DNA from 2 places in the Butyricimonas sp. genome. Region 2 is predicted to be linked to the other one. Evidence: riboswitches for the same ligand, from Rfam matches in the RefSeq annotation. Region 2 holds a riboswitch; the other holds the start of a gene.
The links. Region 2 has a riboswitch for cobalamin ahead of QVC79_RS05710 (DUF5074 domain-containing protein). Riboswitches for the same ligand answer to the same signal wherever they lie in the genome.
Positions count from the first base shown of each region.

Region 1 (8,035 bases), 100 kb from region 2:
GCTGTCCAAGAAGTCATTTTATATCAAAAAACTCCTCCGTCACTTCGTGCCACCTCCTCTATAAACAGAGGAGGAGCTGGTGACTTTCCCTGAAGACAGGGAGTATTTCAACTCTCCCTCTGTTTATAGAGGGAGTACCCCGAAGGGGGGAGGGAGTTTGAAAAATGACTTTTGGGACAGCCCAGAAAAGGTACCTGCGGGGGACACTACTTTATGAACCTTATAAACTTTACGAACTTTATAAACCTGTTTTTGAGGTATTTCACCGAAAGTACGATTCCCGTGAAGGAGACAACAGCACCGCCAAGGAGAAGGGTCCAAATGACCACGGTCCATAGTGCGGGGCGCTCGACGAGAAATTTGATGTCAAGGGTGTGAAGACCACGGTAAAGCCAGCGTTTCCAGCGTCCGTTGGTGTCGTAGTGAACGGGACGGAAAGATTCAAGGTTATAGTAATAACAGTCCTTCGCCTTGTTGTCGAACGTGACCTTGTAGACAGGGAGCGGTAGAGGACGACGACGGGATATATAGTAGTTGTCGTACTCGTTCATCTTGGTGATGGAGTAGGTGGTTGAGTCCCCGGCGAGGCGTTTGACGGCAGCGAGGATCATCTCTTCCGTGATGCGGAAAGGACGAATCGTGTCAGTGGAGGCGTCCAAGGTCACTTCCTTGCTGACCGTGCGGAGACGATAGAGGGGAATACCTTGGTAGTGGGTCCACTCGATGGTTTTGACAGGATCATCCGGAGTAGCGGTGAGGGCAATGGCTTTTCGATAGTCCAAGGCATAGTCGGTAGGTGACGGGGCTTGTCTTTCAGCCGGGCTTTGGCGGAATCCGCGGGAGTCCTGTTTGCCGAAGAGCCACGAGGGAAGCGGGGCCATGGACATATAGCCGCTCAGAATCCACGTGAAGACAAATATACCGAAAAAGAAACCCGTGATGTGGTGCCATTTGAACCACCGTTTCTTGTACGGAGAGCGGAGAAAGCCTTTCCGGCGAGCGAGCCAGTAGGAACGTATGCCGAGAACGAATCCGGTAAAACACATGAACATTCCGAGATAACATGCCCAGTACATGAATTGTGTCCATAAGTTCTGGTTTCCTCGGATAACGGTGAAATACACCCAATGGGGAATGGCCCCGAACCATGCCCAGAAACGATTGTCGGAATCGGTAAACTGCAGGATATTGGCGGTTCGGGAAGAGACGTAAAGCTGGTACTTTTCCGGACCGTCGAAATAGAATTTGTAGATGGGAAATTCCCGCTTGTAGTGGGCGAGGGGTATCCACTGGTCGAGGGTGCGTAAGGTATCCATCCGGGTAATCTTTCGGTCGGCACACCAGCGAGCAGCCCGATTTTCACAGAGTGCGTAGTTAATAACGGGAGCCACGACATTCGTGTCCGCGTATAACTCAACGCTTTGGCGTCCCCCTCCTATACTGAATACGGGATCTCCATAAGGGTTGTTCAGAGAGAGTCCGTGGGTTGGCGTTTTGGCCGGGAGGCGGAGTAACACGTCTTGGATGGCGGGCAAGCCATTCGTATCAAGAATTTCCGCACGAGTGAACCGATCTTCTTGGCTTACACGGGGAAAGGAGTGGTAGATCATCACGATTCCGGATATGAACCATGAAAAGCACAGGATACAGAGAACTAACCCCAGTATCCGGTGGATATGGATAAACAATTTGGTTAACATGGGCGGGTTAGTCTATATCGTCTGTTTTCTCGTATTTCTTTTTCTTCACGGTGATGTCTTCCCGTTGGTGTTTGGTGGCGAATTTCACGTGTTGGATGAAAAGTTCCTGTATGGCGGGATATTCTCCCAGTCCTTTGAGCAGGACGTTTACTTTATAGCCTTTCTTTTCCAGTTCGTCTTTCCAGTCCCCGGCGATGTCATTCTTGGCATGATCTCCGGCCACGAACATGAAGGGTATCAAGGTCACTTCTTTTGCCTTATTCGCTTCGAGTTCGCGGATTACATCATCCATCGTGGGGTAACCTTCGATCGTTCCCACGTGGTAGTTCTTGTGTCCTTGGGCTTTCATCACGTAGTCGAGCATCCCGTAGGTTGAGTTTGCCGGGTGGTAGGTCCCGTGGCATACGAAGACGCAATCCCCTTTTTCCTTGTCCTTGATTGATGCGGCAATCGCTTTTACCACGGCTTGGTAATCCTCGGGAGAATGAAGAAGAGCTGTCCCTAAGCGAATGTCTTTGAATTTCGTTTGGTATGATGCAACTTCTTTTTGCAGGGCTTCCATTTCAATTCCTTCGATGATGTTCGTGGGTTGAAGGATCAAGTGGGTATAACCGTCGGCAATCAGTTTGTTCATGGCTTCCGTCGGGTTGGGTTTGGTCATTCCTTTTTCTTTCAGGCGGCGCATGATCATGCGGGAAGTGTAGGCTTCACGGACTTCCACTCCGGGGAATGTTTGTGACACTTTTTTGTTAATGGCCTCGATGGTCAAGGCTCGGGTGTCATCGTGAGTTGTACCGAAGTGAACCATGAGAATGGCTACTTTGTCATTAGGACCGAGAGTCTTGAATATATCGGAATGTTTGAAACCGTCGCCACCGTGGGCGAATGTAAAGATGCTTGTCAATAAGAATAGGGCTGTAAATATGTTTTTCATGGTGTTTGTTTATTTGGTGAAACGAATAACGAGACTGGCAAATAGTGTGCGTCCGGGGTTTAGCGTGGCATAGTTTACCCCGCTGGGACGATCGTCCGTCCAGTCAAAGATGTTGTCAATCCCGGCGTTGATTTCGAACAGGAAGTTACCCACGGGAGCGAAGGTGTGGGTGGTCGCCAAGTTCCAGAGCTGGTACTTGGGGGCGCTGACGTCGGTGTAAATGTCTTTCCCGGTTGTTTTGTCCGTGGTCTTTTTGTAGATGTATTTTGAACCTTGCATTCTCCCGTTGATGTTGGCCCGTAGTTTGTACTTGTTCCATTCATGGCTCCACCCGGCCCGGAAGGTTGCCGCGTGGCGTACCGATTCGCTCAGGCGGCGTCCGGAATCATCGGCGGCATACACGCAGTTGTAGGATCCGGCGGCAGAAAACCCGGCACCCAAGTAGCTATTGATCGTGACATCGAAGCCTTTGATACTGGCTTTGTCGAGGTTGTGGTACACGTTCCGGGTTTTTATCCCGTTCGCTTTATCCTCGTCGGTAACCCCAACGTCGTATTTCTCGATGATGTCTTTCACGTCGTTGATGTACCCGTTGACAGAGACATTCAGATATTTCCCGGCATATTCCACGTTGATGTTGTAGTAGTTTGCTTTTTCCGGTTTCAGGTCTGGGTTCCCGATGGTGATAGCCCCGCGGGCTTCGTAATCGTAATATAGTTCTTGTATGCTGGGGGTTTTAAAACCGGCGGCGTAGGATGTTCTGAAATTGAAGGAGCCGAGGGTGTACATCAAGGCTATTTTCGGGGTAAAGCGGTTCTTAAACATCTCGTTGTACACGTAGCGGAATCCCGGCAAAATTTGCAGGTTTTTCCAGAGGCGAATCTCGTCTTGTGCGTACAGGGCCAGCGTGTAGATCTCTTCTGGTTCTTCGAGGTTTCCGGGGTTTTTCATGTAGTCGTTCGTGTACTCGGTGCCTGCGGAGATTTTGTTGTATGAGCCGAGTTTAAACACGCCTTTCAGGTTCCCGTTGTAGTATTTTTGGCGTTTCGTCAATTCCTCGTCCCCCACGCGGAAGGTCGTGTCTTTTTTACTGACCTGTGCCACGGTGTACAGTTTGTTGTATTCGTAGTTGTCCATGTAGAGGTCCAGCGCGATGTAATCGGTGGAGTTTAGCTGGTAGCGTCCGCCCACGCCGATGTTGTAGTCCATGTAGGTTAGGTCATAGGTGTAGCCCCCGTCATCTTTTTTCTCCTGCACGGGACGGTTTACTTCCCGGTCAAAATACCCCCCTTGGGCGTACAGGCTTAGGCTTTTCACCGGGGCGTAGGTGAAGCGTTGATTGACAATGTTGGAATGGAACTTGCTGGAAGCTTCTCTTCTCGTGAGTATGGCTGTGTCCCCGTCAATCTCGTAAGGGCTTAATTGCCAGCCTCCCATCTGTCTCCTTTGGTAGGAGGTGGAAGAGGTGAATTTACCAAAGTGTAGGTCTACGCTGGCATTTTGCGAGAAGCTGGATTCTCCCCCGAAACGGGTCTTGGATTGCACGCTGATCGGGTCTTTCGGTTGTTCCGTGATGATGTTGATTACCCCGGCAATAGCGTCGGAACCATAGAGTGCGGATGCCGCTCCTTTCAGTATTTCGATACGCTTGACCCGGCTCATGTCAATACGGGAGAGGTCGGTGTTGTTGGACACGTCCCCGGCCACTTTTTTGCCGTCGACAAGGATGAGGATGTATTTGTTGCTCATGCCGTTCAGCGTGAAGTAGGAACCCATGACGGTGGGACGTATGTTGAATGAAGGATTCAGTAACAGGAGGGCATCTTCGAAGGAGTTCACGCCCGCACTTTTCAAGTCAGTACCGCTGATGACCTCGATGGGTACGGGAGAATCTTTCAAACGGCGGTGTGTTCCCGTTCCCGTGACGACAACTTGATTCAGGTTTACCGGGGTGGCCGTGAGCCGGAATAGAATGTCGTTTTTGTTGCTGTTGACTTTTATCGAGGCAACTTCGTAGCCTGAATAGCTTGCCCGTAGCGTGTACGTGCCATCCGGAATATTTTCCAGAATGAACTCCCCTTTGTTGTTGGTGGCAATCCCTATGCTTGTTCCGACCAGACGAACGTTTGCACCGATGAGGGCTTTTCCACTCTTTGCATCTGTGACTTTTCCTTTTAATGTGATCTCTGCAAACGAGGTACTTACCAAGGCTAACATGAATATCATGCCTAGCATTACAATTCTCTTCATTAGATGATGATGTTTTAAATGTTTATAATAGTATTCCTGACCCCGAGAATACGCTATTACCTATGTTTGTCTTGGCAGGTCTCCTGACTACGCCTAAGAAAAATACCTTCCCATCCGTGTGGACAGTGGTGTAAGAATCTTTCTTTGAATCTCCTTATCCGGAGAAACGGGCATCACAGTAGCGGGCACTGTTCCGGATTCTAACCGGCTTCCCTCTTGTGTGTTAATTGGGCATCAACACATCACCTAAGACGAGACAAATGTATATAATTTTTTATAAAAGGTTGTTGCCGGATGAAAAAAATGTATTACTTTCGCACCAAGTTTTGGTGCGGAACCTTCGGTCATGGAGGTAACGCTTAATAGGGAACCCGGTGTGAATCCGGGACTGTACCCGCAGCTGTAAGTTCCTTTACAAGGGATTTTGTACTTCAAATGTCACTGGTTATAAACTGGGAAGGCAACAAAATCCGGAACAAGTCAGAAGACCTGCCGAACAAGATAAACCATAGCTTTCGGGAAAAAAAGCGAGAGGGAAAAAGACGGATTTTACCTTAGACTCATGTTGCCCAAAAGACTATGTTAATAATGCTTTATTCATTATTAATATATAGTTGTATGAAAAAAGTTGTTGTATTAGCATTGTTGCTGTTTGTGTGTGTCGGTTCGCTTCTCGCTCAAGAGAACGACAAGCGAAAGAAAAAGAGTATCACGGATTCTTTATTCCGTATCGATCAGGTGGATGTGATGCAGAAAAAGAAGAGGATTGATTTGTTGGGATTGGATGTGCCTTTACGTTTCGTTCCGATAACGGTGAGCAAGTTGTCTAGTCAGATGCTTGACCGGAAAGGGATTGTCGATCTGATGGATGCCGTTAAGTTTTTGCCGGGGATTGTAGCGAAAGACAAGCAATACGGGCAATTCCAACAGTTTTCCATTCGCGGACAGGGGAGTGCGGTTGTTATGATTGACGGGATTCGCGATGAGCGGACGTTGAAGAATAACGTACCTTACGGGGATTTGGCTGCCGTGGAGTCTATCGAGTTATTGAAGGGTCCCGCTGCTATTTTGGCCGGACATTCGGCTATGGGTGGCGTGTTGAATATCGTGCGCAAGAAAGCATCTCCCGATTTCTCGGCCAACGCTCGTATCAGTTATGGTAGCTGGGATGAGAGACGAGCTACTCTTGGTTTCGGGGGAAAACTTGTGGGACCTCTCGAATATCGTGCCAATATCAATTATTCAACGGGTGACGGATGGCGTGAGGTGAATGCAAATCGTTTTTCCGTGTATGGTGTTTTGGGAGCTGATTTAGGAAAGTGGGGACGTATTGATGTGACCGGTAGTTATGCCGATGATGATTACACGACCGAGATCGGGGCTGCACCCGTTATGCCCGGTGATATGTTCTACGTGGACGGAGACAAACCGTACGCGCTGAAGGGGGATCGTCACCCGGAGGCGGATTACCGCGAGGTTTATAATGACTTTGCCAATAATTACATGAAACGGAAAGTATGGGATATGTCTGTGTCATACGTTTACCAGATCACGGATTGGATGAAGTTGAAAGAACGTTTTTCCTATTTCCACAGTGATTTGGATTATCATTGTATTGAGGGGCTTTCTTACCGCACTTCCAAAGACCCGATATACAAATGGTATTATAAAAAGTCAGAGACCGAGAAGATTTATGTTGACTTGGATACGGTTCAACGGGGAAATGCTGCCCGTCAGAACCCGTTGAATTTTAACCCGGACCATAAAAACGTGAATAACACGATCGAGTTGACCGGGAAGTTCGAGACAGGTTCCGTGTTGCATAACTACACGTTGGGATGGACGTACAATTGTTTTGATTTCGCCCAGTATAACGGTTATGGAGATGACGATTTGTGGGGGCCCGGTTTGGATGCACTTTTGCCTGTGCGGGATCCGCATATCGTGCAGGGGTGGTGGGACACGAAAGTTTCAGCCGTTTCCCTGCGCACGGAGAGAACGCATGGAATTTATTTGCATGACGTGATCGAATTTAATGATAAGTGGAAAATGATGGCATCCGGGCGTGTGGATTTGTATAGCCGGAAAACATCAAGTGCCACGATTGATGACGGGAAACAGAAATATGAAACGAAGAACAGGAAAGAATGGAAAGAGGTGGAGACCTCGGCATTCACGTATCGAGTGGGTGTCGTGTATTTTCCCATGCCTGAATTGTCATTCTACGGTTCTATTTCTTCTTATTTCAATCCTGTAACCACGACATATAGTCCTACCGTGATGTATTTGGACCGCAAGGGTAACGAGTTCAATCCTGACGAGGATGGGGGCGAAGTGTTCAAGCCGGAAAAGGGGTATTCCACGGAAGTCGGTGTACGTTACACCTTGAACGAGATGGTGGATATAAACGCAAGCGTGTTTTATATTCGTAAGTATAATATCGTGAAGAGTCTGGGAGACACGACGGTATTGGTGGATGGCGTGGCCACGGAGAAGAGTATCCGGGGACAAGTCGGAAGAGCCGACTCGCGAGGTTTTGACATTGAGGTGGTTGTTCGTCCGTTACCGACTTTACAAGTTACGGGAGGTCTCGGTTGGTCGGACTATCGTTTGCGGGAAATTGCCGAGAGCGGACGTTTCTCTAAATATAAGGAACAGAATAAAAATGTTCGTGCCACGGGAGTTCCTCGTACGACATTTTACGCTTATGCCGATTACACGATACCACGCGGGGTGTTAAAGAATTTGTCATTCCATTTAAGTGGGAATTTCAAGGATAAGGTGTTCCGGAATATAGATAACCGGTTGTACGATCCGGCCTTGTGGTTGATGGATGCGGGTATTTTCTACACGATCAAGAATCACGTAACACTGGCATTGAACATTAACAACTTGTTTGACAAGGAATATTTTGAGCGGACCACGATCATGGCAAAGCCCCGGAATTATCAGGCATCGGTTTCCTATACTTTTTAATTAAAGAAAGGGAATTTGAAAGAAGTCAAGGATAGGGGTGTCGAAAAAGTCATTTTTAAATAACTACCCCCACTAACTCCCCCTTACACAGGGGGAGTTAGTGGGGGTAGTTTGTAGATACTGGATAAGACTTTTGGGACAGCCCTTTTTTGTTATTGGCTAACGTAAATATATT
Region 1 is NZ_JAHZBP010000003.1:264,617-272,651, forward strand. It holds gene QVC79_RS06100 (PepSY domain-containing protein) at 207-1,700, opposite strand; gene QVC79_RS06105 (sirohydrochlorin cobaltochelatase) at 1,708-2,634, opposite strand; gene QVC79_RS06110 (TonB-dependent receptor) at 2,644-4,884, opposite strand; cobalamin riboswitch at 4,941-5,149, opposite strand; cobalamin riboswitch at 5,194-5,395, shown strand; gene QVC79_RS06115 (TonB-dependent receptor) at 5,503-7,860, shown strand.
Region 1: another riboswitch for cobalamin. It lies ahead of QVC79_RS06110 (TonB-dependent receptor); the one in region 2 lies ahead of QVC79_RS05710 (DUF5074 domain-containing protein).

Region 2 (8,035 bases):
AAAATCAGTCTTCACACCTCCGGTGCCGCGAAAGCCACATACTCCGGCGATCCGATCATCCTCTCCCTACACTCATCGGGAGCTTCCAATATCAACAAGATCTCCTCAAAATTCTTAGAGGACAAAAAAGAATACGAGAAATAGTTATTCGTCTAATATAAAATGGGGGAAACGAAAAATTGTTTCTCCCATTTATTTGTATCAACAAAATACCTTTATACTAATTGTTTGGCGCTGCCTTTAACAAACGAGGTATTGGTAAAATATTTTTCTCTGCATTATTGATCGGGGAGAATGTCCAAGTATGCCATTCCTCATTTTCCAGCAAGCGATTACCTGCATAAAGACCAGAATATTCATATTCTTTCGATTCTAATACAGCCACTCCACTTCCCAGCCAATAAGAAGGATAAACGACATACCATCCACCAATCCAGTAATCCCCTCCTGAAATTACGTTAAAACCATCCATATTGACATCAGCCTCTTTCTGTTCATAAACACCATCCTTGAAATCTGCCTCCGTCAAATGTATTCCTTTCAACGTTCTATCCCCATATTCAAGATCTTCACTTTGAATTTCAATTCCATCACCATCAATATCGTAACCGAATCCCCTTATTGTCATTCCAAGATTATCATCAGATGCCACGATAATAAACAGACGAGGATCTTTTTTAGCAATATCCACGATCATATCATGTCCCGTAGGAGGATTTGCTTTTTCCCATTTATACCCCCAAGCACGAAAGAAAACATCACGATCTTCAGGATGTGACCAATCTTCCACCTCTCCGGTAATCCATTGTATGGCCAACACCGATTGATTCTCGCCACTCCCCGTCCAGTTCGTAATATCCGATATTTTGAACCCATCCATCACCTGAATGTCCAAACTATCAGATGCCGCACCAAGCCTATTAAAAGCAGTCACCTTAATCCGGAAAACCCCTTCCTTCATGGATGAAAACTCGAAAATTGTATCAGACGACACTTTCTTCCCATCCACGAACCACTGCAAGCCTGCCTCTGTCGTATTAATGACATTCGCTCTCAATCTCACAGTTTTTCCGGGAAGAACAGCATCCTTCAAACTTAAATTCTGAACAGATACTTCCGGAGCCGTAAGCGGCTCTTCCCTATCATCCCCTCCATCATCACTACAAGAACTCCACGTTCCAGCAAAACACAGAATAGCTAAAATATAACATAAACTCTTCTTCATGAACGTTATCATTCAAAATTATAAGTAAAAAATACACCAGCAGGACATTCTGTATATCCTTTATAATTGGCCTTCAATGCCAATTTATCATTATTAAAATCAAAAACACAGATTTTATTTTCAGGATCCAAACTATAGCTCGAAATAATATTAGCGTAAACCTCTCCAGTAATAGGATGTACAGCGATGCAATTATATAAAGTTTGAACATGATCCAGTCCCTCAGCCATATCTCCCATGAACTCCGTTTTCTTCTGACTGAAAACATGACGATAAACGGGCATTGGTTTACTACCACCACCCATGTATAATGTGTCTCCTTTGGCTGTAATGTAAGGAGTTGCATTCCAACCGCCGTTCAATATCTTGGCTGCCGTTTCATTTTCAATAGAATTCTCTTGCATGGAATAGCTCTGTGCATCAAGTTTTATAATCTTTGCTGGCTCTTCTCCACTGGCACTACAAGCAAGCCATATATTACCATCGGAAGATGGGATAACACCAGAAATGTCACCGCTAACAGGTATTTCTTTTGAAATGGAAGACTTGTTCGATTCGATAACGATAAGTTTATTGCTTTGTGCCGCAAAAACTTTACCGTTTGCAACGGCCATTGTCGTTTTGTTCGCTCTAACAGAACCTTCAATAAAGGTTAGGACCTTGGATGATGGATTAAAACGATATACGCCATTGTTATCGCGAATGTAAATATCATTATCATCAAGAACGGCAATATGAGATGGCATTGACAACGTACTTCCCAATTCATCTTCGTAACTACTTTCCTTTTTCAATGTTTCCGCGTTCGCTATGGTTAAAAAAACCTCCGTCATTCCCACCGTTTTGAGATATGATATATAACTTGTTGTTTCTAATGTACAAATCTTGTGTACCCCCACCGAGCGATCCCCCGTTCTCCTTGTAATAGACACTATCGGTAACGATTCCTTTGGGACTAATAAAGGCAAGAGTACCGTAATGTTCTTTCCAAACTTGTCCTTCATTCAATATAAATGTTCCATATTTATATTTTCCATAGACTTCAACTGATGCACTTACGGTTGTTTCTTCTTTGCCATCAGTGGCCTTTACATCAATTTTATAGTTCCCCATATTTGCAGCAATAAACATATAAACTGAATCCGAGGAAACTTGTTGCCCATTCATTGTCCAGCTAAATTTCACTTCTTGCGGATTGTTCAGTTTCGCCTTCAAAAACAAAGTATCTTCTTTTGCAACGGTAAATGCTCCACTCTTACTCACAATTTCTAGCTCCAGCGCATCGGGTCTGTACTTATCATCATCATCACAAGAACTTAGAAATCCCACAAACATTCCTAAAACTAAAAACACTAAATAAAACTTCTTCATAATCTTCATTGTATAATATAAAATAACTATTTATTCATTTTCCTAAAACTCCCACATCAACGACACGAGGCAATTCCTCAACGGCATCGGGTAATACTGCGTGGACTCGTAATACGTGTCCAACAAGTTATCCACCCGCACTTGCGGCGTCAAGCTCATCCCGTTACAGAACGTGTAGCGGTAACCCGCCAAAACATTATGCACCGAATAGGGATCCGTGGCGTACTCTTGATCCGTTGTGATAAAACGCCGTCCGATATACGTCACCTGCCACGAGAAAAAAACTCCACGGTAATCGGCAGCAACCCGCACATTCCACTTGAACCGCGGCACGTAAGGAATCTGTTTCATATACGACCCGTCATCCACGTGCTGTTTCTTACGAGTACGGGATTGCGACCAACTGTAATTACCCGACACGTTAGCCTTCAGATCACCGATCGCGTAAGTTAACTTCCCGTACAACTCCATCCCCTCCGAACGCACGTTCCGGTGATTCTGGGGTGTCCAGATCCATTGATTCCCGTCCTTCGGCAACCACAATATCCAGTTGTCGATATACATCAAATAGCCGGAAACCTCTGCGTCCAAAAACAACCCTCGGTACAACTGTTTCCGGTAAGCCACCGATGCGTCATACGAATACCCGTCTTCCGGTTTCACGTCCGGGTTTCCTCCCGGTCTCCAATAGAGGTCATTCATACTCGGAAAGCGATAATTATAGGCCACATTCCCTTTCACCTGCAACTCCTTCTCCCACAAGTTGAACACCATCCCCGCCGACCACGTGGACACCCCCCGGCTATCATTCTGTTCGAACATATACTGCCCGTTCAACATCATCCACCTCACCGGAGACCACAACGCAGAAACCTGCCAAGAAAGCACGTCCCGGTTATGCCGGAACGACGGTTCCACTTCCGGGATATCATAATCCACGTCTCCCAACGTGTACTTCGAAGAATCAACATCTATATAACTACTCACCCGAATCAAATCATGCGAATAAGTCAAGCTTGTCCCTAACACAAGATTCTCTCTTGGGGTAAACGTGTAATCAGCAATCCCTTGCCACGTGTGCGATTGATTCTTATTTCCTTCGGGATCGAACAATCCCCCCGCATACCATTTATCATACTCCTGCCGGTAATACAGCCATGCCGCTTTCATATGCAAAGCATGTAGTCCCCGGGTAAAATCCAATCCCGAGTACGCTCGCACGTTCACTTCCCGCTGTTGCTCGTGTGACTGGTTTACCACCCCAAGCGCGGGTGGCAACATTCGTTTCCCTTCTTGATACCATGCAACTGCCGTCAACCGAGTATAAGGAGACAAACGAAAATATCCCTCCTGCATCGCGGCCCATTGCGTGTAATCGGCATCTTGCCGCTTCTCTCGGAAAGGCTCGTTCGTCAAAATCTTATTCAGATAAGTATAATTATTATCAGAATGTTGATAATACAAGCGAGTCTTAAAACTCGATTTCATCCCGCCAGCGTTCACCTGCGCACCTGTCGTGTAAGTCCCGTAAGAACCGTATTCTCCCAACGCCTTCCCGCTCACGCCCGCGTTCCAATCCGGATCGGTAAAGAGGTTCACGCTTCCCCCGATAGCCCCCGTCCCGTTCTTCACGTGACTGCTCCCGTAATACAAGTTGACATTATCCGTGAAGAACACCGGTATCTGTGAAAAATCGAACGTTCCCGACATCGGTGGGGTAATATTAATCCCGTTCCAGTTCACCCGGGTCTGCGAGGGACTGGCCCCCCGGAAGGATGCCGTTGACAAGGCTCCCATTCCCAGACTTTTAACGTAAATAGCCGTGTAATCCGTCAACAATTCCGCTAGCGAACGGGTTTTATTCGCCCGCATAATCTCCGGGTCAATGCGACTCACCTTCGCCCCCGCGTTCGCCTCGTTAGCATGGCGAACACGCTGACTGACCACCTGCACCGTGTCAATCACCCCGTACATCGCCACGGGGTCCTTCTTCTGGGCCTCAACCCTCATCCCGCCCAAGGCGAAACAAGCACACAATCCTATCGCTATCCTTTTAAGCATTATTCGCCATTTAACGTTGATTTTCAGGAAAATAAACTTGTCCGGGATAAATCCCGACCTTATGACTGCTCTTCGTCCCATCTTTCAGGTAATGCCGAACATACCCCCTTTGCGCCGTGTAATCCAAACAATCACATAAATAAATATCCCCCTCCGGACTAACAGCAAAACCGTACATCATTCCGACTTTCTGCAAGTCATAATAACGACTGAATTCTCCCGTTTCCACGTTCATCCGGAATACACTCTGCTGTTCCTTCACCCCCTCCTTATTTTCTTCGGCCGAACGAGTTTTCACGCTGAAATAAATCCAAGTCCCCGTGGGATCAATATCCGTGCGGTTATAATTGATATAACCGATAATTTCACCCGGCGTCTGGGAATTCGGGTCCCCGAAAGGCAAAGTATATGATTTCACCACCTTCTCCCGCTTGGGGTCCACACATTTCAACGTGATACCTGTTACCTGTCCGCCTTCCTGCTCGTTCATCAACCCCCAAATCATGCCCTCCTTATCCACGAGCAACTGACAAGTTTTCGTGTACTCCTCATTATATATATCCTTGACAACCCGAGCCTGTTCCTTCTTGATATTATCAGCATCAAACACGTACAAGCCTCCCTGCGTTATTCCGAACACTTTATTATCTACCACAGTCAGATACTCTACGGCCCGGGGAATAGAAATATACTCCAATGGTCCCCCGTAAGGAGCAACCGTCCGAATACGTACTAATTGCCGGTTGAGATCGGAAACGACTGCCTCCGTGGAGGAAATCGACACCACTTGCCGGGGATACCCCGCCTGCGTGTAAAGAATTGTCCCCACAGATTTAAAGGTTACCGGATCAACAATCTCTATCTTTTTCGAGTTATTCATCGCCACGAAATACTTCCCGTTTATCAGCGTGATCGACTGTGCCACATCCCCCATAGGGCGATGGTTCACATCCTGAAAAGCATCGGCCACGACATTACCGTCCTTGTATATCACCGAAATCGTTCCGGTATTCGAGTTAAGTTTTCCCTCGTTCAGCACAAGGGCCTCGATATCCCCTTCGCCCATCATTCCCCTAGGATAAGGCACTCCCGGCTTATCACACGACACAAGCGTTATTCCTAGCCATATAATAGCAAAAATATAAAATAACCTCTTCACAAACATAAATCCCTTTTAATCAAAAAAAGATTTGGCGTATCCAGTCGACAATTATTAAACTATCGGTGTCCACGTTCTTCCTTCCCTTGAACGTTAAACATATATTGATTGGCAGGTCTTCTGACTTACCCCATCCTCGGACGTCCTTCCCATTTCAAATTGAAACAGTGGAGAGAGTAGTGTCCGTGGACTTTAGTGGAGCTTACAGCAGCGGGTCTGTTCAGGATTCGCACCTGATTCCCTTTTCACCACACGCCTGAAACAGGGTGTGACACCAAAATCATCGCAAAAGTATATAAAAAACTAATACGATTTTAATTTAAAAAACATCATTTAGATTATTCACAATATTTATTGTTTTCCAACAAATAGATTATCGGCCAAATAACGTGATATATAGAGTCATAAGGATTTGTTTTTATAAACAAACTCTTATGACATCTGTTATCTTCCATCACTCATTTACGATTCAGCCTCCCACAAGCACACCGAATCAGAAACATCCTTCCCGTCGGCATTTTTAGCAAAAGCATAAATGACAAGGCCTCCCCCGGCTATTTTTTCTGAAAAGTTCACGCTTTTTTCTATCGTCTCTCCCCGAAGTCCCAACTCCTCGACACGACAAATATATTTCGTTTTACAAAGAAGTACGGCATAAATCTTATCATCCAGAAAGCAATCAACGGACTCGATTTCTTCTTTCTCGTGAGTGAAAAAGATTCTCCGATTCTCCATATCAACCTCGGCACGAACCTCCGGAATCACCAACGAACCTGCGGCCACGCGCAATTTCTCGTAGTTGATCACCCCGTTAAATTCCTTGACTGCCTTCTTACGGCTATTGAAAGGTTTTTCCGGATTTGCTTTCTCCACGGTTACCGCATCCATCACGTTCGCGCTGGTAAATCCCCGAAAACCTTTCGGGTAACCGTTCCCTCCGGGAAATCCCAACTGGACGGCATCTCTCATCCATATTTTCCGTTCCGTTATCGTCCCGAAAGCCGCGGACTGTCGTTTTTGCGGCTCCTGGCTCGGTTTACGCGAGATGCTTGCCCCCCGGCAATAATTTTTCCCGTTTGGTCCCCCGTAAGTGATTACGTTACCGAACTTACCCCGAATCTTTCCAAGTGGATTTACAAATTCCGCCATATCCTGTTATTTTTATGTTTCTCGCCAACAAAGATACACAAATAAACCAATGTAGTCACACTTTCAAACTAAATAAATAAATTATTACATGTATTATTCATGAGATATAAGTGATCACTTTCGTGTAAAGCGCTATTAGAACGCTATTAAACCCCTATTAAATCGCTATATATAATAGCGTTTTAAAAGAGTTTTATTTGCGTATTAAAAATATTCTATCTACTTTTGCTCATGAATTAATACACGAGTGATTATCAAATAATTATTATCATGGAAAACACATTATCTATTCCAGTAGCTCTCTTGGCACAAGGCTCTATCCGGATCGACGGGATAACCTATTACCGACACGGCAATAAAGTTCGGGCCTGCAAATCACGACGGAGCCCTAAAAAAACAAGAACCGAGGGGGAAGAGGAATCCTCCAGCCGTTTCACGGAAGCCCGTAAAATGTGGAGAATCTATCGTCGTGCCATCGGGGATTTACCGATATGGAAACTCATGGCCAAGGAGATGGGAATAAATAAAAGCGATTCCTTATTCCATTCTCAAAACGGGGGATGTTTTCGCCCGGGAGAAGGGGTATGGGCTTTCCCGACATTCCGATTCTCGACAGGCACGCTGGATGCACCGGTGATCACGGGTGTCACAAGGGAAGGATGGTCCGTGACCCTAAACTGGGAAAATGACATTGACTGCCCGAAAGCGAGCGTGTCAGATCAAGTGTATGTGGGATATTTTTACGGGACCTTACCCCGCGCCCCGCAAATGATCACGTGTTTTAACTCGTTCCGGGGCGACGGCAAGGTGACCGTGGACATCCCGGCAGCAAAACAACCGGAAGGAACGCCCCTACACCTCTACTTGTTTTTTGGCAATAAAGATACCACCCGTTTCTCTCCAAGCGTGTACGCGGGAGTGTAATGTCCATACGCTCCCCCCTCTCTTCGAAATCGTGATTACCGGACGTTACGCCCGCGGGAATTCATCGGCATGGGGGACCTTATGACAGATATGCAAGAAGTTAAACATTATTACACGCTTGGCATCCTCCCCCGTGACGGGATTGA
Region 2 is NZ_JAHZBP010000003.1:164,750-172,784, reverse strand. It holds gene QVC79_RS05735 (GIN domain-containing protein) at 1-144, shown strand, start outside; gene QVC79_RS05730 (PKD domain-containing protein) at 221-1,225, opposite strand; gene QVC79_RS05725 (DUF5074 domain-containing protein) at 1,234-2,058, opposite strand; gene QVC79_RS05720 (DUF5074 domain-containing protein) at 2,003-2,596, opposite strand; gene QVC79_RS05715 (TonB-dependent receptor plug domain-containing protein) at 2,639-4,657, opposite strand; gene QVC79_RS05710 (DUF5074 domain-containing protein) at 4,668-5,822, opposite strand; cobalamin riboswitch at 5,910-6,112, opposite strand; gene QVC79_RS05705 (hypothetical protein) at 6,279-6,965, opposite strand; gene QVC79_RS05700 (hypothetical protein) at 7,236-7,889, shown strand.